3 regions of the Heyndrickxia sp. FSL W8-0496 genome follow, and region 3 is predicted to be linked to each of the others. Evidence: riboswitches for the same ligand, from Rfam matches in the RefSeq annotation. Region 3 holds a riboswitch; each other region holds the start of a gene.
What was found. A riboswitch is a leader RNA that binds a small molecule or an ion and turns the genes downstream of it on or off. The one in region 3 is predicted to bind cyclic di-GMP.
Positions count from the first base shown of each region.

Region 1: it holds a riboswitch for cyclic di-GMP, as region 3 does, so the genes downstream of both, NST63_RS02780 (methyl-accepting chemotaxis protein) here and NST63_RS22140 (sensor domain-containing diguanylate cyclase) in region 3, are expected to answer to the same signal.
Region 2: it holds a riboswitch for cyclic di-GMP, as region 3 does, so the genes downstream of both, NST63_RS19935 (hypothetical protein) here and NST63_RS22140 (sensor domain-containing diguanylate cyclase) in region 3, are expected to answer to the same signal.

Region 1 covers NZ_JBBOXX010000001.1:508,952-513,246, reverse strand. The annotation lists gene NST63_RS02785 (ABC transporter substrate-binding protein) at 13-1,296, opposite strand; cyclic di-GMP riboswitch class I at 1,559-1,660, shown strand; gene NST63_RS02780 (methyl-accepting chemotaxis protein) at 1,786-3,477, shown strand; gene NST63_RS02775 (Fur family transcriptional regulator) at 3,940-4,295, opposite strand, start outside.
Region 2 covers NZ_JBBOXX010000001.1:3,933,486-3,937,780, reverse strand. The annotation lists gene NST63_RS19940 (M20/M25/M40 family metallo-hydrolase) at 1-1,512, opposite strand, end outside; cyclic di-GMP riboswitch class I at 1,917-2,003, shown strand; gene NST63_RS19935 (hypothetical protein) at 2,148-2,516, shown strand; gene NST63_RS19930 (hypothetical protein) at 2,561-3,271, shown strand; gene NST63_RS19925 (methyl-accepting chemotaxis protein) at 3,348-4,295, shown strand, end outside.
Region 3 covers NZ_JBBOXX010000001.1:4,351,521-4,355,815, forward strand. The annotation lists gene NST63_RS22135 (globin domain-containing protein) at 50-442, opposite strand; gene NST63_RS22140 (sensor domain-containing diguanylate cyclase) at 658-1,848, opposite strand; cyclic di-GMP riboswitch class I at 1,937-2,021, opposite strand; gene NST63_RS22145 (methyl-accepting chemotaxis protein) at 2,252-3,511, opposite strand; gene NST63_RS22150 (3-oxoacyl-[acyl-carrier-protein] synthase III C-terminal domain-containing protein) at 3,558-4,295, opposite strand, start outside.

The sequences.
Region 1 (4,295 bases), 3.8 Mb from region 3:
ATAAAAACTTATTTATTTCAACTCAGCCTGAGCAGTTTTGAGTGAATTTAATAGGCTATCTACATCTAATTGTGTTACAAAAATATTAACTGCCTGATTTGCCTTTGTTAAGAATCCTTCAGCTGCTGCGGAACCATGAGCTAGGCTTGGAGCCAGTTCAGCAGTTTTGAAGTCTTCGATCGTTGACTTTCCGTAATCATCATATTTTGATGTGTCGGCATCTACTCGTGCTGGAATGGAACCTTTTAAAGGATTAAAAGCATCTTGCCCTTCGACAGATCCAAGAACACCTAAGAATGTTTTAACATCTTCAGCATTTCCCACTCCTTTTGGCAGACCAAATGTATCTGTTATTACTGTGAATATTCCTGATGAGTCAGGAGTTGTTGTATAGCCAAAGTCTTCATTCAATGTAAGTTTTAAATCATTTACGAAATACCCTTTTGCCCAATCTCCCATTATATTCATCGCTGCATCTCCATCGGCTACTAATTGAGAAGCGTCTTGCCAGTTTCTAGAGCTGTGATCTTTATTGATATATCCCATCATTTTCTTAAAAATTTCTGCTGATTCCTTCACTTTCGGGTCATCAAAGGCAAGCTCCCCTGTCCAAAGCTTGTTATATCCATCGACACCAAGCTTTGCTACCAATACATTTTCAAAAATTTGTGTGGCTGTCCACGGTTCTTTATCACCTAATGCTAATGGAGTAATCCCCTTTTCTTGTAATTTATCTGCTACAGCAAAAAATTCATCAAATGTTTTTGGTACTTCCAATCCATTGTCTTCAAATACTTTTTTGTTGTACCATAATACATTTCCACGATGAATATTTACGGGAACAGAATAGATATTGCCATCTTTGCTTACCATATCAATTAATGATTGTGGGAATTTATCACTCCAACCTTCTTTTTCATATACATCATTGATTGGTTCCATTTTTCCCGCAGCAACCCAGCCTTCATTCAATTCCGCTCCTCCATGAACCTGGAAGGTAGATGGTGGATCATCCCCTTGCATTCTACTCGCCAGTACAGCTTTTGCATTGGTTCCTGCACCACCAGCTACAGCTGCATTTTCAACTGAAATATCTGCATGCTTTTCCTTAAATAATGCTAATAATGCCTTTAATCCATCCTCTTCACCTGCACCTGTCCACCAACTGAAGATCTCAAGTTTTTCCTTTTTCCCCTTAGATTTCTCACCATCGCTGCTGGAGTTTTTTGAACTACAAGCACTTAATGCAAATACGAGAATAATAGCCAGCATGACAAAAATACTTTTACGTTTCATACTTCTTCCCCCTTTGTTCACTGTATTTAACAACTCCTACACTCATAATTTATCAAACTAATTCTTCCTGAATGCATGTAAGCGCCTTCATTATCTTGCGAATATCTGTATTATTTTGTTGTGCACTTATCTCCTTTTAATAGCAGAAAAATAGTAAGCCTTTGCATAAGAATAAATGGTATAAAATAATACAATTTTGTTGTATATTGGCGAACAATAGGTTATTATAACCAAGTCGCTAGTTAAAATGAACTAAGAATATGTGAGATAAAGGCAAACTATTTGAAAAAATAGGACGCAAAACCTAGGGTCTAAGGTTGGATAGATAATTATCCATTCATACTATGATCGCCTGGCTACCTAATCATTGGCTATTTCACAATCCGGGATAGTCTCTTTGTTATATACATAAACCAAAAGCAAGGTGATTTTCCCTTGTCTAGCTTACATATTAAATCAACAAATCTAACAAGAAAGGAGTACTAGACAATGAGAAGTATATTTTCATTTAAAAGTATAAAAGCGAAGATGTTATTTGGTTTTTCCTTAGTGATCTTACTTGTCATCGGATTAGGTATTTATAATTTTTCCGTGACTGTATCAAGCAATAAAACGGCACAGAATATTGCTAATTCTGAACTCCCTCTTTTATCTGCTAATAAAGGATTGGTCGCAACGATTGCGAATAGAATAGCTACTGCTCGGGGGTATGTATTATTTGGAGGAGACTATAAAGACCGCTTTAATGCCTATACAGAAGAGGGACAAAAATATGAAGCAATCGTTCGAGGTGTACATGCATCAGATGAATTCAATCGCTTGATGGGCCAAACGAAGGAATGGCGTGAATTTATTCAGGATAAAGTATTTGATGAATATGACAAAGGGAATGTGGAAAAAGCAAAGGATAATCTACAAGAATCGATAACCATTGGCCGTGATTTATTAAACGGTTATCAAAAACTTGCTGATGAAAGTGAAAAGGAGATTAATCAAAAAGAACAAGATGTAATTGAAAGTGGGCAAACGTCCTTACTTGTGGGAACCATTGTAACAATTCTAGTAATTATTATTAGTTTTGCCGTAGCATTCATTACATCAAACAAGATATCAAAACCAATTAAACATGTCATGCAGCGCATGAAATTAATTGCAAATGGTGATTTGAGCCAAGAGCCATTACAAACTACTTTAAAAGATGAGGTTGGACATCTTATTATTGCAACCAATGAAATGAATCGGCAAACTCGTGATTTATTAAACCGAATTAATACAGTATCCGGCTCTGTAACAAGTCAGAGTGAAGAGCTAAGCCAATCAGCAAATGAGGTAAAATCAGGATCGGAGCAAATTGCCATTACCATGCAAGAACTGGCTTCTGGTACTGAGGTACAAGCGAATAATACAAATGAACTTTCCTCCATTATGGGATCATTTACACTTAAAGTTGAGGAAGCAAATGAAAAAGGAAAGCTTATTCAACAATCATCCAATCAAGTACTTTCAATGGCTTCAGAAGGTAAAAAATTAATGGAATCCTCCAATGAACAGATGGCTAAAATAGATCAAATTGTTCAAGGTGCCGTCCAAAAGGTTCAAAGCTTAGATTCACAATCACGAGAAATCTCAACATTAGTTTCTGTCATTAATGATATTGCAGAGCAAACGAATCTCCTCGCATTAAATGCAGCGATTGAAGCAGCAAGAGCAGGTGAGCATGGAAAAGGTTTTGCTGTAGTCGCTGACGAGGTACGAAAACTTGCAGAGCAGGTTTCCCATTCTGTAACGGATATCACAAGCATTGTAATCAATATTCAAAAGGAATCAGGTATGGTGGCAGAATCATTACTGAATGGATACTCTGAGGTTGAAAAAGGGACCTCCCAGATTCAAACAACTGGTAAGACATTTACTGAAATTAATGAAGCTGTGATAAAAATGGTAAACAGTATAACAACCATTTCAGATAGCTTATCTGAAATGGAAGATAATAGCCTAAAAATGAATCGCTCCATTGAGGAAATTGCATCCATATCTCAGGAATCAGCTGCTGGAGTTGAGCAAACCTCTGCCTCCTCACAGCAAATAAGCAGTTCAATGGAAGAAATCGCAGGAAATTCAGAAGATCTCTCCAAATTAGCTGAGGAATTAAATGCTTTAGTGAATCAATTTAAACTATAATTCTGAAGCAATAGTTGTCTAGTAAGTATTTTGATTACTTATTAGACAACTTTTTTTATTTGGCTCTTTTCTCAAATTGTTGCTATTTAAGTAAAGTTTTAACGAATAACTTTCGGCTAAAAGACCATTACCCCTTTCATTTCACTGAGAAAAGTGCTGCAAACTCCATAAGAATCGCTGAATCCTTTATAGGGTGTAAAAGCCGACAATTGGGCTTTTACAAAAAGATACGAATACAGCCTTTATTTTTTAGCTCTAAATGAAAAAAACGATTCTTACAAGAAGAATCGTTCATCACTTAAGCGATAGATTTTGTATTTCTACATTTCATTCCACACTTACAAAGAATACTATGCTTTAAATATTTGATCTTTGTATGGCAGATGGGGCAGACCGTTTTTTTCATCATCATTCACAGCTCCCTATTAGCCCCTTCGTTTCCAGCTCTGGAATAGGAGCTTACTATTTGGATAATTCCTGACATTCCTTACATATGCCATACACCTCAAAATGGTGCAATTGAATAGAAAAGTGAGAGAGCCTTGAGGCAACTTGCTCTACTTCTTTTAACTTCGGATAATTAAAATCTTCTATTTTTCCACATGATTCACAAATAATATGATAATGATCCGTTGTGGAGAGTTCATATTTACTTATCCCATTACCATAAGGCAATTCCTTCAAAATACGTAGTTGAACGAATAATTTGACATTGTTATAGATCGTTGCCAAACTAATATAGGGTAATTCTCGATGTATATCTTCCACAGTCGGATGTATGTTGAGCTTTTGAATGGTACTCAAAATTAACATTCTTT
Region 2 (4,295 bases), 420 kb from region 3:
TGCATCCTTACCAAAAGCACCCACATTAAGCACTGGCGCTCTAAGCTTTTTCATGTCCTCAAAGGGAATAAAATATCCATCTCCCCAAATCGGTGTGTTTTTCTCGTAACTTGTCCATCCATCGTTTTGGTCAGTATAGTTGACATAGCTTAAATCACATATTCCATTAAAATAGTTAACTGGCTTTAGTGGAATATTCATTTGCTCGGTCATTTCTGACAACAATTGAACGGCTTTTTGAATCAATGGGTTGTCTGATGAATTAACCGCTGGGTAATACGGTGGCGTGAATAAGAGTATGACCCCTGGTGCTAATTCCTGACAATTGTGCATGAGTTGGTCGGCAACAAAGAAGGATTGATCCCGTTCATCTAACTCATCTATTTGTAAGGCTTTCGAATGGATGGCATCAACAAATGGATCGCCAAACTTATCGCGGGCATAGGATTCAAGCTGTTCAAAGCGCAATACACGTACATCACCAATCCCTTGGATATTTTCTTGCTTACAAAGGGCTTGGTAGTTTTCATTGCAGCGAGAGACCGCTTCTTTGGCAACCTGCTCAAACCGATCCATGATGTCCTTTGCTGAGCGCTGCATCATAAAGACATTATAGAGTGCTTGGGCACGGGCTGGGGTTTGCGTCGAGTATGTTAGTTTTAAATCCTTTTGTTGTAGTGAAACAGGCAGTGGTGTTTTTTCTCCTAGATGTTCTTCCTGGAATAGGGGATTCCACTCCATTTGTTGATTGAAATAAGCGGCAATATAGTTGGCAGTCATGCCTTTTAATGGTTCACCGACATGTGTTTCCTTGCCATAAAATAAGGCGGATGGCATGATTTTTCCGATGGTTCCTGTATAAATATAGTAGTTCTCATCCTCTGGATTTTGGGAAAAGGAGGATTCACTATTTAAGAATAACTGATAGACAAGACCGTGTTCTTCACTTAGATTCACCAATTTTTTTACAGCAGCACGCATTCCTGATGAATTGACTTCTTCATCAGGAACCGTAACGAGCAATAGATTAATCGGCCACTCCTCGGAAATGGCTTTCTCGATCAGTCCCATATGAATGGCCAGCCCGATTTTCATATCCATTGTTCCGCGCCCAAATACATACTCACCTGATTCTAAATCCTTCACGGCATTTTTGGATAAGCGATCCTTATGCTGCTTGAGTGCTTCTGTCAATTGAAGTGGCTTCCGACAAATCGGCTGTAGCTGCCCATATTCTTCTGTTTCAACGGTATCAAAATGACTAATAAGAACCACCGTATCTGAAGCATGTTCATGTTTATATAGGGCCGTTAAAAAAGAGCGTCCTTTATCAATCGGATCTAATGTTAGATAATCAGGGTGTTCGCTGAAATATGGAAGGTGACTCATCTTTTTATGCAATTTTATCGAGAAGCGTTTTTCACCTTCTGAGAAGGTTTCACTTTCCCAACCGACAAGCTCATAAAGCAAGCCCTCTAAATCTTTTGGTGAGTTCCATAATAATTTGCTCATGGGAATCTCCTTTCTGCTAGATTACTAGTTAAAATCGTAAGGCAGCAGCTTACCCACCATCTTTTTTATAGAATTTAATCATTCTTAATATAAAAATCATTCTGAATATATCCATCTTACCAAGAACTTGTAAATAAATAAATATGCTTGAAGATCCCTTTATTCACGCTTGCTATCAAAACTTCAAGCTCATCATGCCAGCATAATCAGAAGGAGAGAAGCATTTGAAGATAGTTCAAACAGCTTAACACTAATCATCCTCTAGCAGGTTAAAAGTAATGATACTTAATTACTAGGCAAACCATATATAAATCAAGCGAAATAGTCTAATTCGACAAAAAATTACAAAAAATTCATATTGTAATAGTTCTATGTTATCATGAGTTTAGTACTACTTTTTAAAAAATTGAAAAAGGCAAACTTATCGAAAGGTAAGGACGCAAAGCTACGAGTCTAAAATCCTTAGGGATAATGATCGTCGGGTTGCCGAGAATAATGATAACAAGCGATTATTCGATGATCAGGCTATCCTTATCTATATTTGGGATAGCTTTTTTTATTGCACTCCTATGAAAAGAACGTGCAAATGGTAACAAATGAAAAGAGCAAATTATATGGAGAAAGGAGATTTAAAGATGATCGTTGTTGATAAAAAGAAATATAAAATGGCCATTAATGAGGTCGAGAAAGAGGTTCATGTACAGGTACATGGATTAATGAGAGAAGAAGATGCAGAAGGTTATATGATAGATTTACAGGATACGATTAATAAAGTATCAAAGCACGAATATACGTTTGTTGTCGACGGGACTCACCAAACACCTGTCCCTTCAAAGGTTGTACCACAGTTGGAGCAAACAATGCAATTTTATTCTAGCTTAGGCTTTAAGGATATCCTTGTAGTAAAGCCTGCCTCTAAAATTGCTCAAGTGCAAATTAGGAACGTACTTGAAAGAATTAATTTCACAGGTACATTTATCGATAAAGTACAGCATTCTATGTAATGTTAGCCATCATTAAATTTATTAGCTGAAAGGAAGATCAACCAGTGCAAACAGCTCAAGAATTGTATACATATGAAATTATCACGAAGGAACAAACCGATTTAATTCAGCAAGCAGCTGAGTGTCTAGCTCGTACATTTATTGGAGTGGATGTTTCAGGAAAATGGGTCCAAGAACCGATGGTAGGTCAATTAAATATAGAGTATGAAGATTTCTATCAGTTTACTAAGGATTATTTAGACTCTACAGTAGAGCAGGGATATTGTGCAGTCGCGTGTGATGCTCATAATAATGTTGTAGGTGTGCTTGCTGGAGATACCAATGCACCAGAGATTATCGGTGAAGATATATTTGAAGGCTCTTTTTATGATATGAATGTTATTCTACGTGTGCTTGAGGATGTGGACAAACGTTTCATGGATGATTATCAAAAAAGAAACGGAAAAGAAATTGAAGATGGAGAGCTATTACACTTATTCATGTTAGGAGTGATAGCAGAGCATGACCGCCACGATATTATTCAGCAATTAGGAGATAAATTGATAACAAAGGCATCATCACAAGGGTTAAAGGCTGTTTTAGGAGAAGCGACAAATCCGAAGTCGATGCGTGTAATGGAAAAATATCATAATATGAAAAAATATCAAGATATAGAAGGAAATTATATTGTACATAGATATCAGGAAAATAGTCAGTTGAATGGCATTCCTGCAAGTGTAGCGGATGGAACATATATCGTTATCAGGGAGCTATAAAATATTCAAACCAGCATAGATGAACTTGTGTGAGATTTGAATAAAAAATAATAGGAGTTAGGGGCATTTATTTATCATGGAAGCTATTATGCTAGGAATAATTGTTATCTTATTGGGGGTATCGGTGTATTTTGCTTACCGATATTTTTCACTAAAACATAGTCCTCATTTTAATAAAGAAATAATAAATGTAATGAAAGAAATATCAGCAGGAAAGATGGATGAAAAAACTTCTGATCATGGTGCGTATAATCCATTAATTGAGTATTTTAGCGGTGTAAGGGAAAAGTTTTTTTCTTTTTCAAAAAATGTACATGAAAAAGGGGAAAACCTTGCTGAAACTGGTGAATATGCTTCTGAGAAAGCGGATATTGTTAGAGCAGCAATTGATGAGGTAGGAAGAGGATTACAGAAACAATTAGTAGCAACAGAAGAAAGTGCTGCATCGATGGAAGAAATGGCACAGGCTATCGAAGATCTATCCGTGAGATCCAACCAAATTTCAGAACAATCGAGTACTACCTTAGAATTGACACAAGAGGGAAACGAGAAGCTAAAGGACTCCTTAGAAAAAATGGAGCACTTTAATCAAACGATCAATACAACATTTAATGCAATAAATAAGCTTGGAGAAAAATCTCAAGAAATCGGCACGATTGTAAAAGTGATTACTGGTATTTCAGAACAAATTAATTTATTAGCATTGAATGCGGCGATAGAAGCTGCCCGCGCGGGTGAACATGGTAAAGGATTTGCTGTTGTTGCTGATGAAGTTCGAAAATTGGCCGAACAGTCACGCCAGTCTTCTTCGGAAGTTTCAAATATTGTGAAGAATATACAAGAAGAAACAGAAATAGTTGTTCATTCCATGCAGCAGGGAACAGAAGAATTTAAAGATACAAATACGACCATTGTAGAGGTTGGAAACATGTTCGAAAAGATTGTATCTACGACAAAGATCATTGCTGAAAATAATGAAAATTCTTCTGCTAGTTCGGAGGAATTATCCTCTGCAACACAACAG
Region 3 (4,295 bases):
TGAAAACATGCTACTTTGAACAAAAAAATATTGGGTATGCCCCTTTCCCTTATTTTTGATCTGGAGAATTGATCATAATAGCAGCTACTTGTTTCAAGCGATTATAAAAAAATTCACCAACTGGATATGAATCTAAGCCAACCTCTTCAAATGCCTCTTTCATACATCGAAGCCAGCATTCCGCTCTTCTTGGCGTAATTTCAAATGGGTGATGGCGCTGTCTCATTGCTGGAGGTCCAAATTCCTGACTGTAAAGAGCAGGTCCACCAAGAAATTGCGTCAAAAACATCCGCTGTTTTCGCATAATTTCATTCATATCGCCTTGAAACAATGGACTTAAATCAGGATCGGCATAAACTTTTGGATAAAATGCATTGACAAGTTCTTCAATCTTTTCTCCACCAATTTGATCATATAAATTTTGTAATCGTGGATCCGGCATTTTTCTTCCCTCCCATTTATTGCTTAATCTATTATACCCTTAGATTTTATTAGAATCTGTAATATTCATCACATCAATCCGTAGAATTTATCAATTAACCTATATAAGCATATTACTCTTTGTATCTTTATCGTTGTTCCGATTAAAGTTCATTCATTTCACTATTCATAAAAAAAAGACACCGTATTATCGGTGTCATAATTTATTGAATTTACTTAATTAGCTAAAACGATTAAGTTTTTTCCACTTTGTTTAGCTGTATATAATGCTTGATCAGCTGATTTTTTTAAAGAATCAACAGTTAAACCGTGTAAAGGATATGTAGCAACACCAGAACTTATGGATACAGTTATTTTTACCTGTCCAATATAAATCGGATGAAGAGAGAGATACTCCTTAAGTCTATCAAACATACCTTCTAAATCATCTCGATCATTGGATTGAATAATCACCATGAACTCATCGCCTGCATATCGATAGCCTTCAATTCCTTCTCCACTAATGCTTTTGATACCATTGGCAAGTGATTTCAAATACAGATCACCAATATCATGCCCATATTGATCATTAACCTGTTTCAAATTATCCGAATCTAGCATTACTAAAGTAAGTTCTCGCGTTCCCTCATTAATTAGATTCGATAAGTCATTATGAAAAGCCCGATGGTTTTTTAATCCAGTTAGTTCATCTGTTTGAGAAATGGTATAAATTTTTTCATAAAGATTAGCTGTTTCAATTGAATTAATAACCTGTGTACCAATAATTTGTAGAAGTTCTTCATGCTCTTTTCGATAAGCAAAATCTGCATAGGATTGTGCTGAAATGACTCCTTTTACGTGATCATCAATGATAAGGGGAACAAAAAGACAAGAATTGGTGTCTTTTTCTACCTCTCCATACCTGGTTTCAAATTCTAACGATTGATTACTTCCCTTTAGGTGAATAATTTCTCTCGTTCGAATCACTTTAGAGGTAAAATTTTCACCATATTCAGTTTGGAATGAAGGGGCAATCTCACCCCCATCAACAACAAAAGTAAATTGAATATTTGTTTCCCCTTCATTATATAAAGCAATATAAAAAGAATCCGTCGGCATAACTTGTGATACCATTTCATACGCCTTTTTAAGGAGAACAGTAACGTCCAAAGTCTTACTGCATATTTGTGCAAATTCGTGGAGGATTTTATAATTCTTATTCATCCAGTGCATATTTTCTATTTGTCCATGGATGGTTTGTAACTGGTTGAAGATCGTTTGAACCATTGGCGTTTGATATTGAGGCTTAGCCGTTAATTCTTCTATGTCTTCTAATAAATTGCCTTCATTTGAAATAAATACATTCAGTAACTTACTAATCATGCCCAAAATTTGTTGATCTTCATTATTTTGTTTTTCCGTTTTCACTTAGAACACTTCCAAACTATCATAAAGGTATTTTTTAATGGTAAAAAAAAAATTAATCATCTATCGATTAATCATTTAATCATACATTTTCAATAACTGGCTGGCATAATCCTATGATGTTAGCCCCTATAGCTTTGCGTCTTCATTTTTCAATGAATTTGCCTTTTTAAATCTCATATACCATCACCAAAATACTTAAAGTAAAACTATTTCATTCATATTATATAGTTCTTTTTTACTATGGTCAATATTTTCAGAATTGAATAGAAAATAAAAAAAGAAGGTATCGATTAAGTACTAATCTCTATACCTTCTATTATAAGACTCTTTTTACTAACTGCACAAACGCAGCCTATAAAGAATGAAATATAATCCTTCATTAAGTCTATCCAGCCCGAACAATTTATACTGTAATATGATCCAATAACCGTTTTACATTCACTGTCAACTCATGCTGTTTCTGAACACCTTCCTCTACCTCTTTAATGGCTAAGGAAACTTCAGAAACATTCTCTAGAACTTCTTCTGCACCAGATGCTGATTGTTGAGTTGTGGCAGAAATATTATGAATGGCTTTATTTACCTCTGTTATTGCAGATGCCATTTCACCTGATGAACTCGCAATATCAACAGACATTTGCTTAATAAATTCAGCATCTTTTTCGTATTGTATACCAATTTGTATAAATTTCTCGTAATCAGGTAAAACCTCACTATCCATATAGTGCAAAACATCCTTTGAATTATCTGTTAAATTAATAAAAGCTTGTTGAACTTTACTAGTAACATTACGGATATTTTCTACTGACTTGGAAGATTGCTCAGCTAATTTTCGTATTTCCTCAGCTACAACTGAAAAACCTTTACCAGCCTCTCCAGCTCGTGCTGCTTCTATAGAAGCATTTAATGCTAATAAATTAGTTTGCTCTGCAATACCACCAATTGTATCGGCTAGTATTGTAATTTCTTCTACTACTTTTGATTCTTCCATAGCTTTCATTATCTTTTCTTCTTTTTCGATGAATATCTTTTCTGAAGACTGTACTGAATGAGTCGCATCCTCTCTCACTCTAGCCGCGCGAACCTGAATTTCCTCAGCTAACTTCCCTGCGTCCTTTGCTTTATCTGCCAATTTATTCGTCGAAATTTCGATATCTTCAATTGATGCACTAACTTGTTGATTGGTTGCACTTAGCTCCAATGCTCCCTGAGTCATTTCATTTATCGTATCTTTTACATCTTGAATAATATAAGTAAGCTCTGTAGCTGTTGCTAATAATTCATCTGAATGACTATCTACATCAGTAATGCCATTTTTCATATTTACAACAATCTTTCTCATATTATTCGTAGCCGTGTATAAATTATGGGAGATATGGTCTAAGCTGTCTTTATTCTTCTTTTCCTCCAACGAGGTTAGATCTCCTAAAACTAGTCTTTTCGACAGTTCATCCATAACAATCCACTTTTTCTTTAAGCGAAGAGAGGATAATATTGTAACCCCTATTAAAAGAATAACCCCGATAATTACTGCACTAATTTGTAGCATTTGATTTTTTGTAAAAAAACTTCCAATGATGATTAAACCGATTAATACAGATGGAAGTATAGATGTCACTACTAAGCTTGGAATAATATTTACTTTTTCCTTATTTTTACTCATCCTAATTCTCCTAATGTAATATGATGATTAATGATTAATCTATAACTCAATATTTAAATAACATTGCTGAAGCAGAGGATCCCGCACCTACCGACCAAAACACAACATAATCACCTTTTTTCACCTGCTTAGTCCGTACAGCATATTCAAAGGCCATAAAGGGACTAGCCGAACCCGTGTAACCATATTTCGTCCCTACCACAGGAAACTTCTCACGATCTTCATTAAACATTTCCTGTATTTTATAGATATTCTTTCTCGAAATTTGTGAAAAACAAAAAGCTTGTATATCACTGGTCGTTAGGTTATTTCTATTTAATAGCTTTTCGATAAGCTCAACAGTGGACTTAAAGGCATTATCATTATTAACGTTTTCCCATTTCACTCTTTTTTCATAATCAGAGATGGTCTGATCTTTCAGATTGGAAACTCCACATGCTGGAAGCATGATTTTATCAATTGATTCAGTATTCACTTTATATGCGGAATCGATAAAACCTTGATCGGTTTCTTCTTGTTTTTCAAGCAGTACAGCAGATGCCCCATCTCCAAAGCTCGAATAAGTAACAGCTTCCTCCTCCCATGCGTATCGAAGGAGTTGCTCAGAGGCTACAACCAATGCTCGTTGAATATGTGGATTAGCAAGCATACTTCTACTCACTTGTTCAACTGCAACAATCATCCCAACACAAGCTGCATTCATATCATAAACAATCGCTTCTTCTTTCCCCTCTAATGCACGGTGTATAGTAACTGCACTGGGTGGCGCAAAATACTCAGGTGT